DNA from 2 places in the Candidatus Pantoea communis genome. Region 2 is predicted to be linked to the other one. Evidence: riboswitches for the same ligand, from Rfam matches in the RefSeq annotation. Region 2 holds a riboswitch; the other holds the start of a gene.

Region 1 (7,646 bases), on a different contig from region 2:
TGCGCAGCCACGCCGAGGCGACGGGGATGGGCAATACCATGACCATCAACGAATAAAAGATCGGGTTGGTGTGTCAGCTGCTGCCAGGCTGCCAGTAGTGCGGGGACTTCGCGAAACGATAAGAAACCCGGGATGTAAGGCATGGTGGTCGCGAGGCGTGCTATACGGTGCTCCACCAGCTGCAATGAGGGATATTCTAATACCACCAGTGCCGCACGCGTGATGTCACCTTCCTGTTCAAAACCGACGTCCGCACCGGCGATAAAACGAGGCGGCAGGACGTCGAAATCATCCTGCCGTACCACGTTAGCAGCGCGTTGTAACTGTTCAGCCCGCAGCGCGGCTAAATCCATGCTTAACCCTGATGATAAGGGCGAGACAGACGATGTACGGCTTCGACGAATGCACCGGCGTGCTCTGGCGGCACATCCTGATGAATGCCATGTCCCAGGTTGAAGACATGCCCTTCACCCGTGCCAAAGCCTTCAAGGATAGTGGCCACTTCCTGCTCGATACGTGCCGGAGGCGCATACAGCATGGAAGGATCCATGTTGCCCTGCAACGCAACTTTGTCACCCACGCGACGACGCGCATCGGCAATATCGGTGCTCCAGTCCAGTCCCAGCGCATCACATCCGGTCGCTGCGATAGCTTCCAGCCACTGACCACCACCTTTGGTGAACAGCGTAATCGGCACACGGCGACCTTCGTTCTCGTGCAGCACGCTATCAACGATTTTGTGCATATAGTAGAGTGAAAACTCACGGTAATCGCGGCCGGTCAGCACGCCGCCCCAGGTGTCGAAGACCATAATCGACTGTGCACCGGCTTTGATCTGGGCGTTCAGGTAATGGATGACACTGTCAGCCAGCTTATCCAGCAGCTTGTGCAGGGTTTGCGGCTCGGCATACATCATCTTTTTAATTTTGGTGAACGCTTTGCTGCTGCCGCCTTCAACCATGTAGGTCGCCAGCGTCCACGGGCTGCCGGAGAAGCCGATCAACGGCACTTCACCTTTCAGGTTATGGCGAATGGTACGCACCGCATTCATCACATAACCCAGCTCATCTTCTGGATCCGGAATCGGCAGTTTGTCTACATCTGCACGGCAGGTAATAGGATTTGAGAAGCGCGGACCTTCGCCCGTTTCGAAATAGAGCCCCAGCCCCATCGCATCAGGAATCGTCAGGATATCGCTGAAGAGGATCGCGGCATCCAGCGCATAACGACGCAGCGGCTGCAGGGTGACTTCGCACGCCAGCTCCGCATTCTTACACAGCGACATAAAATCACCGGCTTCAGCACGCGTGGCTTTGTACTCCGGCAAATAACGCCCGGCTTGTCGCATCATCCATACAGGGGTGACATCCACCGGCTGACGTAACAGGGCACGCAGATAACGATCGTTCTTCAGTTCACTCATAATGGGCTCTCTCATGCTAAGGCCGCCAGTGTAGCATTTTCACGGCGCGCTGGCGCGACACAGGGCAACGGTATCTTCAATCAACCGCCGTGCCACCGTGCCCGGTGGCGGTAACAAGGGCAAATCGTCATAGCGATACCAGCCGGCATCCAGCAACTCTTTGCCATCATGCTGCAACTCACCGCCCTCATATTCGGCCATAAACGCCATCATTAATGAATGCGGGAACGGCCAGGGCTGCGAGGTGACGTAGCGGACATTTTTAACCCGGACGTTGCTCTCTTCCATCACTTCACGCGCGACGGCCTGCTCCAGCGTCTCCCCGACCTCAACAAAGCCAGCTAATACTGTGTAAATGCTGTTGCGATGACGCGCATGGTTGGCCAGCAGAATCTCCTCCCCCCGGCGAATCGCTACGATGATGCACGGTGCAATCTGCGGGTAATAGCGCTCGCGGCAATGGTGACACAGGCAGGCAAATTCGCGTTTACTGAGGTGCATTTCGTGGCCGCAGTAGCCACACCAGCGGTGTGAGCGGTAGAATTCGGCGAGTTGAACTCCACGCCCAACCATCTGAAAAAGTCCAACATCTTCGTCGATAAGCTGGCGAACAGAGCCCATATTGTCAGGTCGTGATTCACGTATCAGCCAGACATTTTCCGCCTGCCATTCGCCAATCAAAATCGCGGTTTTTCCAGTCAGGCCAAAATCGCCGGATAAGCCATGCGGCAGTTCACCTTGCGGTAACCAAAGTTTTTGTTCATGGCTGACAATCCACCAGCCAGCGTCTACGCTTGAGATCTCACGTTGCATCTTATTCGTTGTCCTTAGCGTCAAATGGCACGCTGAAATCCTGATGTTAAGTGTGGAATGGATAACTATAACTCACCCGGAGCCCCATATGCTTACCCAGTTAGATGACCTGGCCAGGCGTGTAAGTGGCGGTAATGAACTCGTTGATGCGTGGCTGCGCGCGCGCCGACAGTTGCTTGTCAGCTATTACGCATTAATTGGCATCAAGCCAAACAAAGAGGCGCTCAGTGCCCTGGATGAACAGGCGCTGGATGCGTTTTGTCACGGCCTGGTTGATTACCTCTCAACCGGTCATTTCAGTATTTATGAACGCATTATCAGTGAGATGGAAGGCGATAGCCCACTCATTGCGGCAGCCCAACTCTATCCCGCTCTGGAAGCGAATACCGATCGCATGATGCAACTGTATGACAGCCATCTGCAGCAGGCCATCAACGACGATAACTGCGTAGAATTCCAGAAGGCGTTATCCGAAGTGGGTGAAGTGCTGGAGTCGCGCTTCACGCTGGAAGATAAGCTGGTGCAACTCGCCTGGGATAACCAGCTGGCGCGCCCACCGGTCGCCAATGAAAGCAGCATGGCTCGCCCCGCTTAACTTCGGCCCCATGTAAAAAACTTGTTATTCCGAAAAAGCCCTCTTATGCTGAATGGGCTTTTTTATTGAGGCCTATTCACGTTTTTATGCGTCTCTTTAAAGCAATCTAGAGTCAAATTTTGCGATATAAGCGTAGCGTGCGCAGCCAGTTCACGCTCGGACAGCGCGCAGTGGCCGGAGCGTACACGTAGTACGTGACGGACACGAGCACTGCCCAGGCGTGAAATGGCAAGCAAAGTAGCTTATATCGTAAAATTCAACCTTGTCGGAGTGCCCTAAGGGGCTGAGACCGTTTATTCGGGATCCGCGGAACCTGATCAGGTTAGTACCTGCGAAGGGAACAAGAGTAGACATTCACTGAGCGATGCGTGTTGGCGCCCGGCATCGTCCCTGTTACTCCTTCCGAACTCTGGACAAGCAACTTCCCCTTAATTCAGGAAATTTGCTATGTCTGTTGCTAAAACTTCTCGTCGTGAACAACGTGCACAAGCGCAGGAATTTATCGATTCGCTGCAAGGCACCGCTTTCCCCAATTCAAAACGTATCTGGATTACCGGCAGCCGAGCGGATATCCGTGTGCCGATGCGCGAAATCCAGCTTAGCCCTACACACATCGGTGGCACAAAAGAGAATCCACAGTATGAGCACAACGAACCAGTGCCGGTATATGACACGGCAGGTGCTTATGGCGACCCCGCGGCCACCATTGATGTGCATCGGGGATTAGACCGATTGCGTGAAAACTGGATCGCTGAACGCGATGACAGCGAAGCGATCCACCAGTTGAGTTCGCAATACACCCAGCAACGCTTAGCCGATGAAGGGCTGGATCACCTGCGTTTTGAGCAGTTACCGCAGCCGCGTCGTGCCAAAGCTGGCCGCTGCGTCACACAGCTGCATTACGCACGTCAGGGCATGATTACACCCGAGATGGAATTCATCGCGGTGCGAGAAAACATGGGCCGCGAACGTATTCGTGGTGAAGTGCTACTGCAACAGCACCCGGGCCACAGTTTTGGTGCCAATCTGCCGGAAAACATCACCGCCGAATTTGTGCGCCAGGAAGTTGCCAGCGGCCGCGCTATCATACCCTCCAATATTAATCACCCCGAATCAGAGCCGATGATCATTGGCCGTAACTTTCTGGTGAAGGTGAACGCCAATATAGGCAACTCAGCGGTGAGCTCATCGATCGAAGAGGAAGTGGAGAAACTGGTGTGGTCAACACGCTGGGGGGCGGATACCGTGATGGACCTCTCCACAGGCCGCTATATCCATGAAACGCGCGAGTGGATTTTGCGAAACAGCCCGGTGCCGATTGGTACTGTGCCCATTTATCAGGCACTGGAGAAAGTGAATGGCGTGGCGGAAGACCTTAACTGGGAGATTTTCCGCGATACCCTGCTCGAGCAAGCAGAACAGGGGGTGGATTACTTCACTATTCACGCTGGTGTGCTGCTGCGCTATGTGCCGATGACGGCTAATCGTCTGACCGGTATTGTCTCGCGTGGTGGTTCGATCATGGCGAAGTGGTGCCTGTCACATCATCAAGAGAGTTTCCTCTATCTGCATTTCCGCGAGATCTGTGAAATCTGCGCTGCCTATGATGTCGCGCTCTCACTCGGTGATGGCCTGCGTCCGGGATCGATTCAGGACGCCAACGATGAAGCCCAGTTTGCCGAGTTGCATACCTTAGGTAAGTTGACCAGGATTGCCTGGGAATACGATGTGCAGGTAATGATTGAAGGTCCAGGCCATGTGCCAATGCAGATGATCCGCCGCAACATGACCGAACAGTTAGAGCACTGTCACGAAGCGCCGTTTTACACGCTTGGCCCACTGACCACCGATATCGCCCCCGGGTACGATCATTTTACCTCCGGCATTGGTGCCGCGATGATTGGTTGGTTTGGCTGCGCCATGCTGTGCTACGTCACACCGAAAGAGCACCTCGGTTTGCCGAATAAAGAAGATGTGAAGCAGGGGCTGATTACCTACAAGATCGCCGCGCATGCCGCCGATCTGGCTAAGGGCCATCCTGGCGCACAGATCCGTGATAACGCCATGTCGAAAGCACGCTTTGAATTCCGTTGGGAGGATCAGTTCAATCTGGCGCTCGATCCGCATACGGCACGCGCTTATCACGATGAGACATTGCCGCAGGAATCGGGCAAAGTGGCTCACTTCTGCTCAATGTGCGGTCCAAAATTCTGTTCGATGAAAATTACCCAGGAAGTGCGCGAATATGCTGCTCGCCAGCAGGCAGAAGCCCAGCCCATTGAAATTGGCATGGCGCAGATGTCGGATGCCTTCCGCAGTCGTGGTGGCGAGCTTTATCACGCCGCCGATGCCCTTAAAGAGGAAAAAGTATGACCGATGCCTTTCCAGCCACGGCCCCGAAACTGGGGCTGTACCCTGTTGTTGATAGCGTAGAGTGGATTGCACGCTTACTGGAGGCTGGCGTTCGCACCATCCAGTTGCGCATCAAAGATTGCCAGGATCATGAAGTAGAAGACGCAGTGCGCGAGGCAATTGCGCTGGGCAAGCAGTATCGTGCACGCCTGTTTATCAACGATTACTGGCGATTAGCGATCAAATATAACGCCTATGGCGTGCATCTTGGTCAGGAAGATTTGGACATGGCTAATCTGGACGCTATCCGCCAGGCAGGTTTGCGTCTTGGGTTATCGACTCATGATGATGCCGAGTTGGACCGCGCGCTGGCGCTGCGTCCTTCCTACATTGCACTGGGACACATTTACCCTACGCAAACCAAAGATATGCCTTCGGAACCTCAGGGCGTCGTAGAACTGAAACGCCACATGGCACGGTTGCAGGATATACCGACTGTGGCGATTGGCGGTATATCCCTTGCGCGCGTACCTGAAGTTTTGGCCACTGGCGTTGGAAGCGTTGCCGTGGTGAGCGCCATTACTCAGGCGGGAGACTGGCGTCAGGCGACACAGGAGCTGCTGGCACTGGTTGAAGCTGGAACCCAGCCCGCAGAAGCGTTGTAACGTTCTGCAATCAGGGTAATTTGGCTGGAACCTCACGCGCAGTCCGCTTCCTGCGAGCTAGCGTGTTTTTCCGGTCAGGATAAAGTGTGCCTGCCCGCTGTCGCTGGCAGTGGGCCAGGGCTGGTCTACCTCTCTCTCCAGCCCTGCCTTTCCACTTTAATCAGTCAGGGATGAAGCGGGTTCCGTTTCGATATGACAGGCATGCATGGCCTGCTCCACCGCAGCGCCAAGTTGGGCGATGGCCTGTTCTGTATGCTCATTGATGGGCAACCCATAATTCAGGCGCAAGCAGTTACGATATTTGCCCGAGGCAGAAAACAGCGATCCGACGGCGACCTGAATGTTCAACGTGCGAAGTTCGGTGTTAAGCCGAACCGCATCAAACGCTTCAGGTAACTCAATCCACATCAGGAAGCTGCCCTGCGGACGCGAGACACAGATACCGCACGGGAAATAGTGGCGTACCCAGCAGCTAAAAGTCTCGTAATTACGTTGATAAACCTGGCGCATCCGGCGTAAATGCGGCCCATAGTGACCAAGACGAATAAATTCGGCCACCGCATGTTGCGGCTGTGTGGCTGTTGAACCCGTGCCGATATATTTCATATGCAAGACGCGATCGCGATAGCGTCCAGGTGCCACCCAGCCAACACGTAACCCGGGAGCCAGCGTCTTAGAGAATGAACTACACAACAACACCCTGCCATCCATATCCAAAGATTTAATGGTAATGGGACGTGGATACTCCCATGCCAATTCACCGTAGACATCGTCTTCAATAATCGCGGCATCAAAGCGCTGTGCCAGTGCCAGCAGCGCACGCTTGCGCGCCTCGGGCATGATAAATCCGAGTGGATTATTGCAATTTGGCACGACTACCACGGCTTTAATGGGCCACTGCTCGAATGCCAACTCCAGAGCTTCGAGGCTAATGCCCGTCACCGAATCGGTAGGGATTTCAATGGCACGGATACCAAGCCCGCGCAGGGTCTGCATCGTGCCATGAAATGTCGGAGATTCAACGGCGATAATATCACCCGGTTCACACACCGCACGGATCGACACGGACAGCGCTTCATGGCAGCCCGTGGTGATCACAATATCCTCTGCGGTGAGCTGACAACCGCTATCGATAGTTAAGCGTGCGACCTGCTCACGCAAGGCCGCAACGCCTAACAGACTGTCATAATTGAGCTGGTCAAGATCCTGCTTCTGCGCCATTCGGCTCTGAATTTTCCATAATGGCTTCAATGTCGGCTGGGTAAGGTCTGGCATGCCGCTACCTAATTGCAGCACGTTACCGCTGTTGCGGCTGCTTAATAATTCCAGCACCGATTCCCACTGGGTGATCTCGACGGGGCGTTGTACGGGGCGGGTTAACGCAGGAACAGGAGGCGTGGCTTTGCGCGTCGCAACGAAATAGCCAGAGCGCGGCTGCGGCACAATAAGCTGTTTCTCTTCTAGCAGGTGATACGCCTGCTGCACGGTACTGATGCTCACACCGTGTTCAATACTCAGTGTGCGCACTGAGGGTAAGCGCTCGCCGCTACGGTAGAGTCCCTGTTCAATCCTGTCTGAGAGCAAGCAAGCCAGATGTTGGTAACGCGTCATCGTATGATTCCCCTCGAGTTCACTGAATCTAAATCAGTACAGATCATCCCTTTTTTTACCATTCAGATCCTATCATGCGCAATCTGTATGTTAATAATAAGTGATTTTTGAATCTGTATTGAAATGCACAGGAACTGGACAATACCACTCAGACAACTGACTGAGGGCATTCATTATGGAATTCGAT
Region 2 (7,646 bases):
CAATTGCTCAGATTCTCTCGTTGTCTCTGCTGTTGCGCTTCAGCCTGAATGCCGCTGAAGCTGCAGACAGTATCGAGCGTGCGGTCAGCCGTGCGCTGGAAGCGGGCCATCGTACCCGCGATTTAGCCGGTAACGGCCCAGCTGTGAGCACAGATGAAATGGGCAGCATCATTGCTGGTTTCATCGCTGAGGAAAAATAATAAAATGAAAAGCTTATACCAGAAGTTATTTGATGCACATGTCGTCCACGAAGCACCAAACGAAACCCCGTTACTGTACATCGATCGCCATCTGATCCATGAAGTGACGTCACCGCAGGCCTTCGATGGCCTGCGCGCGCACGGCCGCAAAGTGCGCCAGCCGTCGAAGACGTTCGCCACCATGGACCACAACGTTTCTACCCAGACCAAAGACATTAACGCGTCGGGTGAGATGGCGCGTATTCAGATGCAAGAGCTGATCAAGAACTGTGCTGAGTTCGGCATTCAGCTGTATGACCTGAATCACCCGTTCCAGGGAATCGTGCACGTGATCGGGCCTGAACAAGGGATGACGCTGCCAGGCATGACCATCGTCTGCGGCGATTCCCACACCGCGACCCACGGCGCATTCGGTTCGCTGGCATTCGGTATCGGCACCTCCGAAGTTGAGCATGTGTTTGCCACGCAGACCCTTAAACAGGGCCGTGCCAAAACCATGAAGATTGAAGTGCTGGGTGAAGCGGCGCCGGGCATTACGGCGAAAGATATCGTGTTGGCGATTATTGGTAAAACCGGCAGCGCCGGCGGTACTGGTCACGTGGTGGAATTCTGTGGCCCGGCGATTGAAGCGCTGAGCATGGAAGGCCGTATGACGTTGTGCAACATGGCGATTGAGATGGGTGCCAAAGCGGGCCTGGTCGCGCCGGATGACACCACTTTCGCTTACCTGAAAGACAAGCAGTTCGCACCGAAGGGCGAGCAGTGGGATGAAGCCGTCGCTTACTGGCGTACGATGAAGTCCGACAGCGATGCCAAATTCGACACCATTGTCACCCTGAACGCGGCCGATATCGCGCCGCAGGTCACCTGGGGCACCAACCCAGGCCAGGTGATGGCGGTGGATCAGGCGATCCCTAACCCGCAATCCTTTGCCGATCCGGTTGAGCGTGCTTCTGCCGAGAAAGCTTTGGCTTACATGGATTTGCAACCGGGTATCAAACTGACTGAAGTCGCTATCGACAAAGTCTTTATCGGCTCCTGCACCAACTCACGTATTGAAGACCTGCGTGCTGCCGCTGCTATCGCCAAAGGCCGCAAAGTCGCGCCGGGCGTGGTGGCCATGGTAGTACCGGGTTCAGGTCCGGTTAAAGCCCAGGCGGAAGCAGAAGGTCTGGATAAGATTTTCCTCGAAGCCGGTTTTGAATGGCGTCTGCCGGGTTGCTCCATGTGTCTGGCGATGAACAATGACCGTCTGAACCCAGGCGAGCGTTGTGCCTCCACCAGTAACCGTAACTTTGAAGGTCGTCAGGGCCGTGGCGGTCGCACTCACTTAGTGAGCCCGGCGATGGCTGCAGCGGCGGCAGTAACCGGTCGTTTTGCCGACATTCGTGAATTGACTCAGGGAGCTTAAGCCATGGCGAACAAATTTACCCAACACACCGGAATTGTGGCGCCACTGGATGCCGCGAACGTCGATACCGATGCCATCATTCCAAAACAGTTCCTGCAGAAAGTGACGCGCACCGGTTTTGGCGCGCACCTGTTCCACGACTGGCGCTTCGAAGATGATGCGGGCACCGTGCCAACCCCAGGTTTCGTGCTGAACAAGCCGGAATTTAAAGGCACCAGCATCTTGCTGGCGCGTGAAAACTTTGGCTGCGGCTCATCACGTGAGCACGCCCCATGGGCCCTGACCGATTTCGGTTTCCACGTGGTGATTGCACCCAGCTTCGCGGATATTTTCTATGGCAACAGCTTTAACAACCAGCTGCTGCCGGTGAAGTTGAGCGATGAAGAAGTGGATGAGATGTTCAAACTGGTGGCCGCGCAGCCGGGTGTGACCTTTACCGTGGATCTGGAAGCGCAGACCGTCACGGCGGGTGATAAGTCTTACAGCTTTGAAATCGACAGCTTCCGCCGTCACTGCATGATTAACGGTCTCGACAGCATTGGTTTGACGCTGCAACACGAAGCGTCCATCTCCAACTACGAGACCACTCAGCCAGCATTCCTGCGTTAATGCCCTATTCGGTGCGTTTGAATGCGCACCGAATAGAGACGCACTGGATGTTTATAAAGTCGCCTTTGCGGGCGACTTTATATTTATTGGGCATCACGCACGCGCGACGCCAGCCCCAACGCCACAAGCGCCATCGCTAATGCCAGCCAATACACCGACTCATGGCCAAAGCGCTCGCTCAGCGTGCCCTGTATCAATCCCGCGATAATCAGACCGGTCGAGATCGAGGTGGTAAACATGGTGGTCGCCGCGCCCGCGCGTCCCGGCATCAAATCCTGGAACCACAGCATGCCAATCCCTGCGACGATGCCAATAAACGCCGCGTTAAACAGCTGCAACACCATCAATGCCGTGCGCGACTGGAATAACACCAGTCCGAGATAGAACAGAATCGCCGCCACCAGCGCTAACAGCACCAACTTGCGCTTACCAAAGCGCTTCGCGTAGTGTCCGGCCAGCAGCATGATAGGAATCTCCAACCCTGCCGCCGTCCCCATCAATAATCCCGCCAGTTTTTCCGGCAACCCCAATGTGGAGCTGATATACAGCGGCATATCGATGATATACATGGTGTTGCACGCCCACATCACCACCGAGGCGATAAACAGCATTCGCACCTGGCTATCTTTCCACGGACTGAGCTGGGTCAGCACCTGCTCTGGCGTCGCGGCCACGCGCGGCACTGAAGGCAGAGTGCGCCAAATCAGCAGCATACTGAGCAGGAAAATCGCCGCCGCCACGCAGAACAGCGTCACGAAGCCATAGTTAAGCGCTAAGGCGAACGACAGCGGCGGGCCAATCACCCACGCCAGCGACAGTTGCGCACGCATCACCGAGCTGAACATCACCACTTCACGCGCCGACCGATCGGCATATTCCCGTGCCAGCGCAAAGATCTGCGGAATCGCCACGCTGGCCAGCGCTGACAGCAACACGCCCACACTGATCAACGTCAGGTAATGACGATTAAAGGCGAATAGTAGCGCATTCAGTACCGCCATCAGGCAGCAAAACAGGATCAGATTGCGACGATCGCCGCGATTGTCCGAACGTTTCGCCATCAGCAGGCTAATTACAATCCCGGCAATCGCGTTGATGGTAAAAAATAGCCCGACCCAAAACGGTCGCACCTGCACTTCGCGCGTCAAAAACAGACTCAGCGTGGGTGCCTGCAACGCACCGGCGACACCGGTCATAAACGACACCGCCATAAAAGAGAGATAAACCGGATTGATACGACGCTGGCGCGTTAACAGCGATTTCATGCAGAAATCCCTTTGCGGAGAAATGAGGCTAAGACAAAGAGGGTAGAAGATTTCACAGCAAAACGAAAAAAGCCAGCAGAGAAAACGCTGCTGGCGGTGAAATGCACCCTACTCAGAAAAGGCTCCACGTCGGCGGAACCGCTGGCAGAGCGCCATTCATTGCTGAATGCCTCCCGCTCTTCCATTGCCTGGCAGTATGCCTCTAATATGGGGCAGGAAAAACTGAGCGATTCTGAGAAGGAGTTCCCCTTTTATGTCCTCTGCGCGACTGCAACAGCAGTTCATCCGCCTGTGGCAAAGCTGCCAGGGTGTGGATCAGGAAACCACCTTAAGCGATCTGGCTGAACGACTGCACTGCTCGCGCCGCCACATGCGTAATCTGCTGAATGCCATGCAGGATGCGGGCTGGCTGATTTGGCAGGCAGAAGCCGGGCGCGGTAAGCGTTCGACTCTGAGCTTCAATTACACCGGCTTAGCACTGCAGCAGCAGCGCGCCGAGGATCTACTGGAGCAGGACCGCATAGAGCAGTTGGTGCAACTGGTCGGCGATAAGAATCAGGTGCGGCAGATGATTGCGGCCCATCTCGGACGTAGTTTCCGCCAGGGCAAGCACATCCTGCGCGTGCTCTATTACCGTCCGCTGCCCAATCTGCTGCCGGGCTCGCCGCTGCGTCGTTCGGAAACCCATCTGGCGCGACAAATCTTTAACGGCCTGACGCGGATAAATGAGGAAAAGGGGGAAATCGAAGCGGATATCGCCCATCACTGGCAGCAAACCTCCCCACTCCACTGGCGCTTCTTTTTACGTCCCGCAATTCGTTTCCATCACGGACGTGAACTGGAGATGGAAGACGTTATCGCCTCGCTGGATCGCGTACGCAGTCAGCCACTATTCTCGCATATCGACAAACTGCACTCTCCCGCGCCCTGGACGCTGGATATTCATCTGACGCAGCCCGATAGCTGGTTGCCTTGGCTGCTGGCCAGCGTCAGCGCGATGATCCTGCCGCGCGAATGGCCGACGTTGCGCCATTTTGCCCGTCAACCCATCGGCACCGGTCCTTACAGCGTGGTACGCAACCAGCAGACGCAGCTGAAAATCGCCGCCTTTGATGACTATTTTGGCTATCGCGCGCTGATTGATGACGTGTCGATTTGGGTGCTGCCGGAAATCAGCGACGAGCTGGTGTATGCCGGCGTGAAGCTGCAGGGGGAAACCGCCGATGAGAAATCCGAAGAGAGCCGTCTGGAAGAAGGTTGCTATTTCCTGCTGTTCGACCAGCGCTCAGAGCGTGGTAAGGATGCCCATTTTCGACGCTGGGTGAGCTATCTGCTTAACCCGATTGCCCTGCTCAACCATGCGGGTGTGGGCTATCAGCGCTACTGGTTCCCTGCATACGGTTTCTTACCGCGCTGGCATCATCGCCGCGATCTCACCCCAGCCGAAAAGCCCGATGGACTCACGCAACTGACCATCAGCTGGTACAGCCATCATGTTGAGCATGAAGGGATTGCTAACGCCCTGCGCCCGCTGCTGGCTGAACAGGGCGTTGAGCTGATCACGCGCGAGCTGAGCTACGAAGAGTGGTTCGAAGGTGAAGGAGAGAGTGACATCTGGCTCGGCAGTGTGAACTTCACGCTTCCACTGGAGTACGCGCTGTTTGCCCAACTCTACGAGCTGCCGCTAATGCACCACTGCGTCCCGATTAACTGGCATGCCGATGCGGAGCAGTGGCGGCAAAAAAACTTATCCTTAGCCGATTGGAGTAAGCAGTTGGTGAACAGCGACTTTGTTCATCCGCTCTTCCATCACTGGTTACTGCTGGAAGGCCAGCGCAGTATGCGCGGTGTGCGGCTCAACACGCTCGGCTGGTTTGACTTTAAATCGGCCTGGTTTGCACCACCGGAGCTGTGACACTTTCGCGCTGTCACAGAAGTGTCTAATATAAGCCGTTCTCAACGGGGTGCCCTGGTATTGGGCTGAGAGAAACCCGTCGAACCTGATCCGGCTCATACCGGCGTAGGGATTTGAGATGAGCGATAACTCAGATCCTTTGCGACTCAACCTTATCTTCTCCTCAAGGAGCGCAAAGTGTTAAACAAAGTCTTGCCCGTGTTGCTGTTGATCTCTGCCCCGGCGTTGGCTGCCAAGCCTGTTCTTACCGTTTACACCTACGATTCGTTCTCTGCAGATTGGGGCCCCGGCCCTGCCGTTAAAAAAGCCTTTGAAGCCGAGTGCGGCTGCGAACTGAACTATGTGGCGCTGGAAGATGGCGTGTCGCTGCTCAACCGCGTGCGGATGGAAGGCAAAAACAGCAAAGCCGATGTGGTGCTGGGCCTCGATAACAACCTCGTGCAAGCCGCCGAAAAAACCGGCCTGTTCGCGAAAAGCACCGTCAACACCAGTAAATTGCAACTGCCTGATAGCTGGCATAACGACACCTTCGTTCCGTTCGATTACGGCTACTTCGCCTTCGTCTACGATAAAAACAAGCTGAAGAACCCACCGAAGAGCCTAAAAGAATTGGTCGAAAGCCCGGAAAAGTGGCGTGTGATCTATGAAGATCCACGCACCAGCACACCGGGATTAGGCCTGCTGCTGTGGATGCAAAAAGTGTATGGCGATAAAGCACCTGACGCCTGGCAGAAGCTGGCACAGAAAACGGTCACCGTCACTAAGGGCTGGAGCGAAGCCTATGGCCTGTTCCTGAAAGGCGAAGGCGATCTGGTGCTGAGTTACACCACCTCTCCGGCATATCACATCATCGAAGAGAAGAAAGATAACTACGCCGCTGCGCCGTTTAGCGAAGGCCATTATCTGCAAGTAGAAGTGGCTGCACAGCTCGCTAGCAGCAAACAGCCCAAACTGGCGCAGCAGTTTATGCAATTTATGGTGTCGCCAGCTTTCCAGAAGACCATTCCGACTGGCAACTGGATGTATCCGGTGATCAAAAGCGATCTGCCTGCCGGTTATCAGTCGCTCACCGTGCCGGCGAATGCGCTGCAATATAGCTCAGCCGAAGTGGCCGATCATCGCGCGGACTGGATTCGCACCTGGCAACAAGCCGTTAGCCGTTAATGCCAGCCTGGTTAATTCCTGGAAGTGCCGTTGCGCTGCTATTGTGCGCAGTGGCACTGCTGGCGTTTGGCGCCTTAGTGATGGCGGCGCCGGTCACTGACTGGCGTGCCTTGCTCACTGACAGTTACCTGCACCACGTCCTGGCCTTCTCGTTTGAGCAAGCGCTGTTATCTGCCCTGCTCTCGGTGCTGCCGTCGATTCTGCTGGCACGTGCGCTGTATCGCCGCCGCTTTCCAGGACGTAATCTGCTGCTGCGCCTGTGTGCCATGACGCTGGTCTTGCCGGTTTTAGTGGCCGTATTTGGCTTGCTCAGTGTTTACGGTCGCAGCGGCTGGCTGGCACAACTCTGTGGCCTTTTAGGCCTCAACTACAGCTTCTCGCCCTATGGCTTGCAAGGCATTCTGCTGGCGCACGTGTTCTTCAATCTGCCGCTTGCCACCCGAATGCTGTTACAGGCGCTGGAAAGTATTCCCGGCGAACAGCGTCAGTTAGCCGCCCAGCTTGGCCTGCGCGGCTGGAACCTGTTTTGTTTGGTCGAGTGGCCATGGTTGCGACGTCAGATCCTGCCCACCGCAGCCCTGATTTTTATGCTGTGCTTCGCCAGCTTTGCCACGGTACTGGCATTGGGCGGTGGACCGCGCGCCACCACGTTAGAGCTAGCGATTTATCAGGCGCTGAGTTTTGATTACGATCCCAGTCGTGCGGCGCTACTGGCACTGTTGCAGCTCGGATGCTGTTTGCTGCTGGTGCTGCTCAGCCAACGCTTCAGTAAAGCCATCCCTACCGGCAGCCAAAGCATTCGCGGCTGGCGTGACCCGCAGGATTGCTGGCATGCCCGGATCGGCGACACGCTGTTGATTGCTTGCGCGCTGATACTTTTGCTGCCGCCGCTCGCCGCGGTAGTGTTTGATGGTTTGCGCGGTGGCGTGGCGGGTGCACTGCAACAGCCCGCGTTATGGCAAGCGACCTTCACCTCACTGCGCATCGCCATCGGCGCCGGATTGCTGTGCGTGGTGCTGACCATCATGTTGCTATGGAGCAGTCGCGAGCTGCGTCAGCGTCAGCGCAACGTTGCGGCACAG

The links. Region 2 has a riboswitch for thiamine pyrophosphate ahead of thiB (thiamine ABC transporter substrate binding subunit). Riboswitches for the same ligand answer to the same signal wherever they lie in the genome.
Region 1: it holds a riboswitch for thiamine pyrophosphate, as region 2 does, so the genes downstream of both, thiC (phosphomethylpyrimidine synthase ThiC) here and thiB (thiamine ABC transporter substrate binding subunit) in region 2, are expected to answer to the same signal.

What each region holds. Positions count from the first base shown of each region.
Region 1 covers NZ_VWXC01000034.1:18,349-25,994, reverse strand. The annotation lists gene nfi (deoxyribonuclease V) at 1-353, opposite strand, end outside; gene hemE (uroporphyrinogen decarboxylase) at 356-1,423, opposite strand; gene nudC (NAD(+) diphosphatase) at 1,463-2,236, opposite strand; gene F3J37_RS26575 (Rsd/AlgQ family anti-sigma factor) at 2,325-2,831, shown strand; TPP riboswitch at 3,088-3,188, shown strand; gene thiC (phosphomethylpyrimidine synthase ThiC) at 3,279-5,204, shown strand; gene thiE (thiamine phosphate synthase) at 5,201-5,848, shown strand; gene F3J37_RS26560 (aminotransferase-like domain-containing protein) at 6,005-7,459, opposite strand; gene F3J37_RS26555 (DUF1127 domain-containing protein) at 7,635-7,646, shown strand, end outside.
Region 2 covers NZ_VWXC01000010.1:76,554-84,199, reverse strand. The annotation lists gene leuB (3-isopropylmalate dehydrogenase) at 1-200, shown strand, start outside; gene leuC (3-isopropylmalate dehydratase large subunit) at 205-1,611, shown strand; gene leuD (3-isopropylmalate dehydratase small subunit) at 1,615-2,220, shown strand; gene F3J37_RS14530 (MFS transporter) at 2,304-3,485, opposite strand; gene sgrR (HTH-type transcriptional regulator SgrR) at 3,739-5,400, shown strand; TPP riboswitch at 5,436-5,530, shown strand; gene thiB (thiamine ABC transporter substrate binding subunit) at 5,578-6,564, shown strand; gene thiP (thiamine/thiamine pyrophosphate ABC transporter permease ThiP) at 6,564-7,646, shown strand, end outside.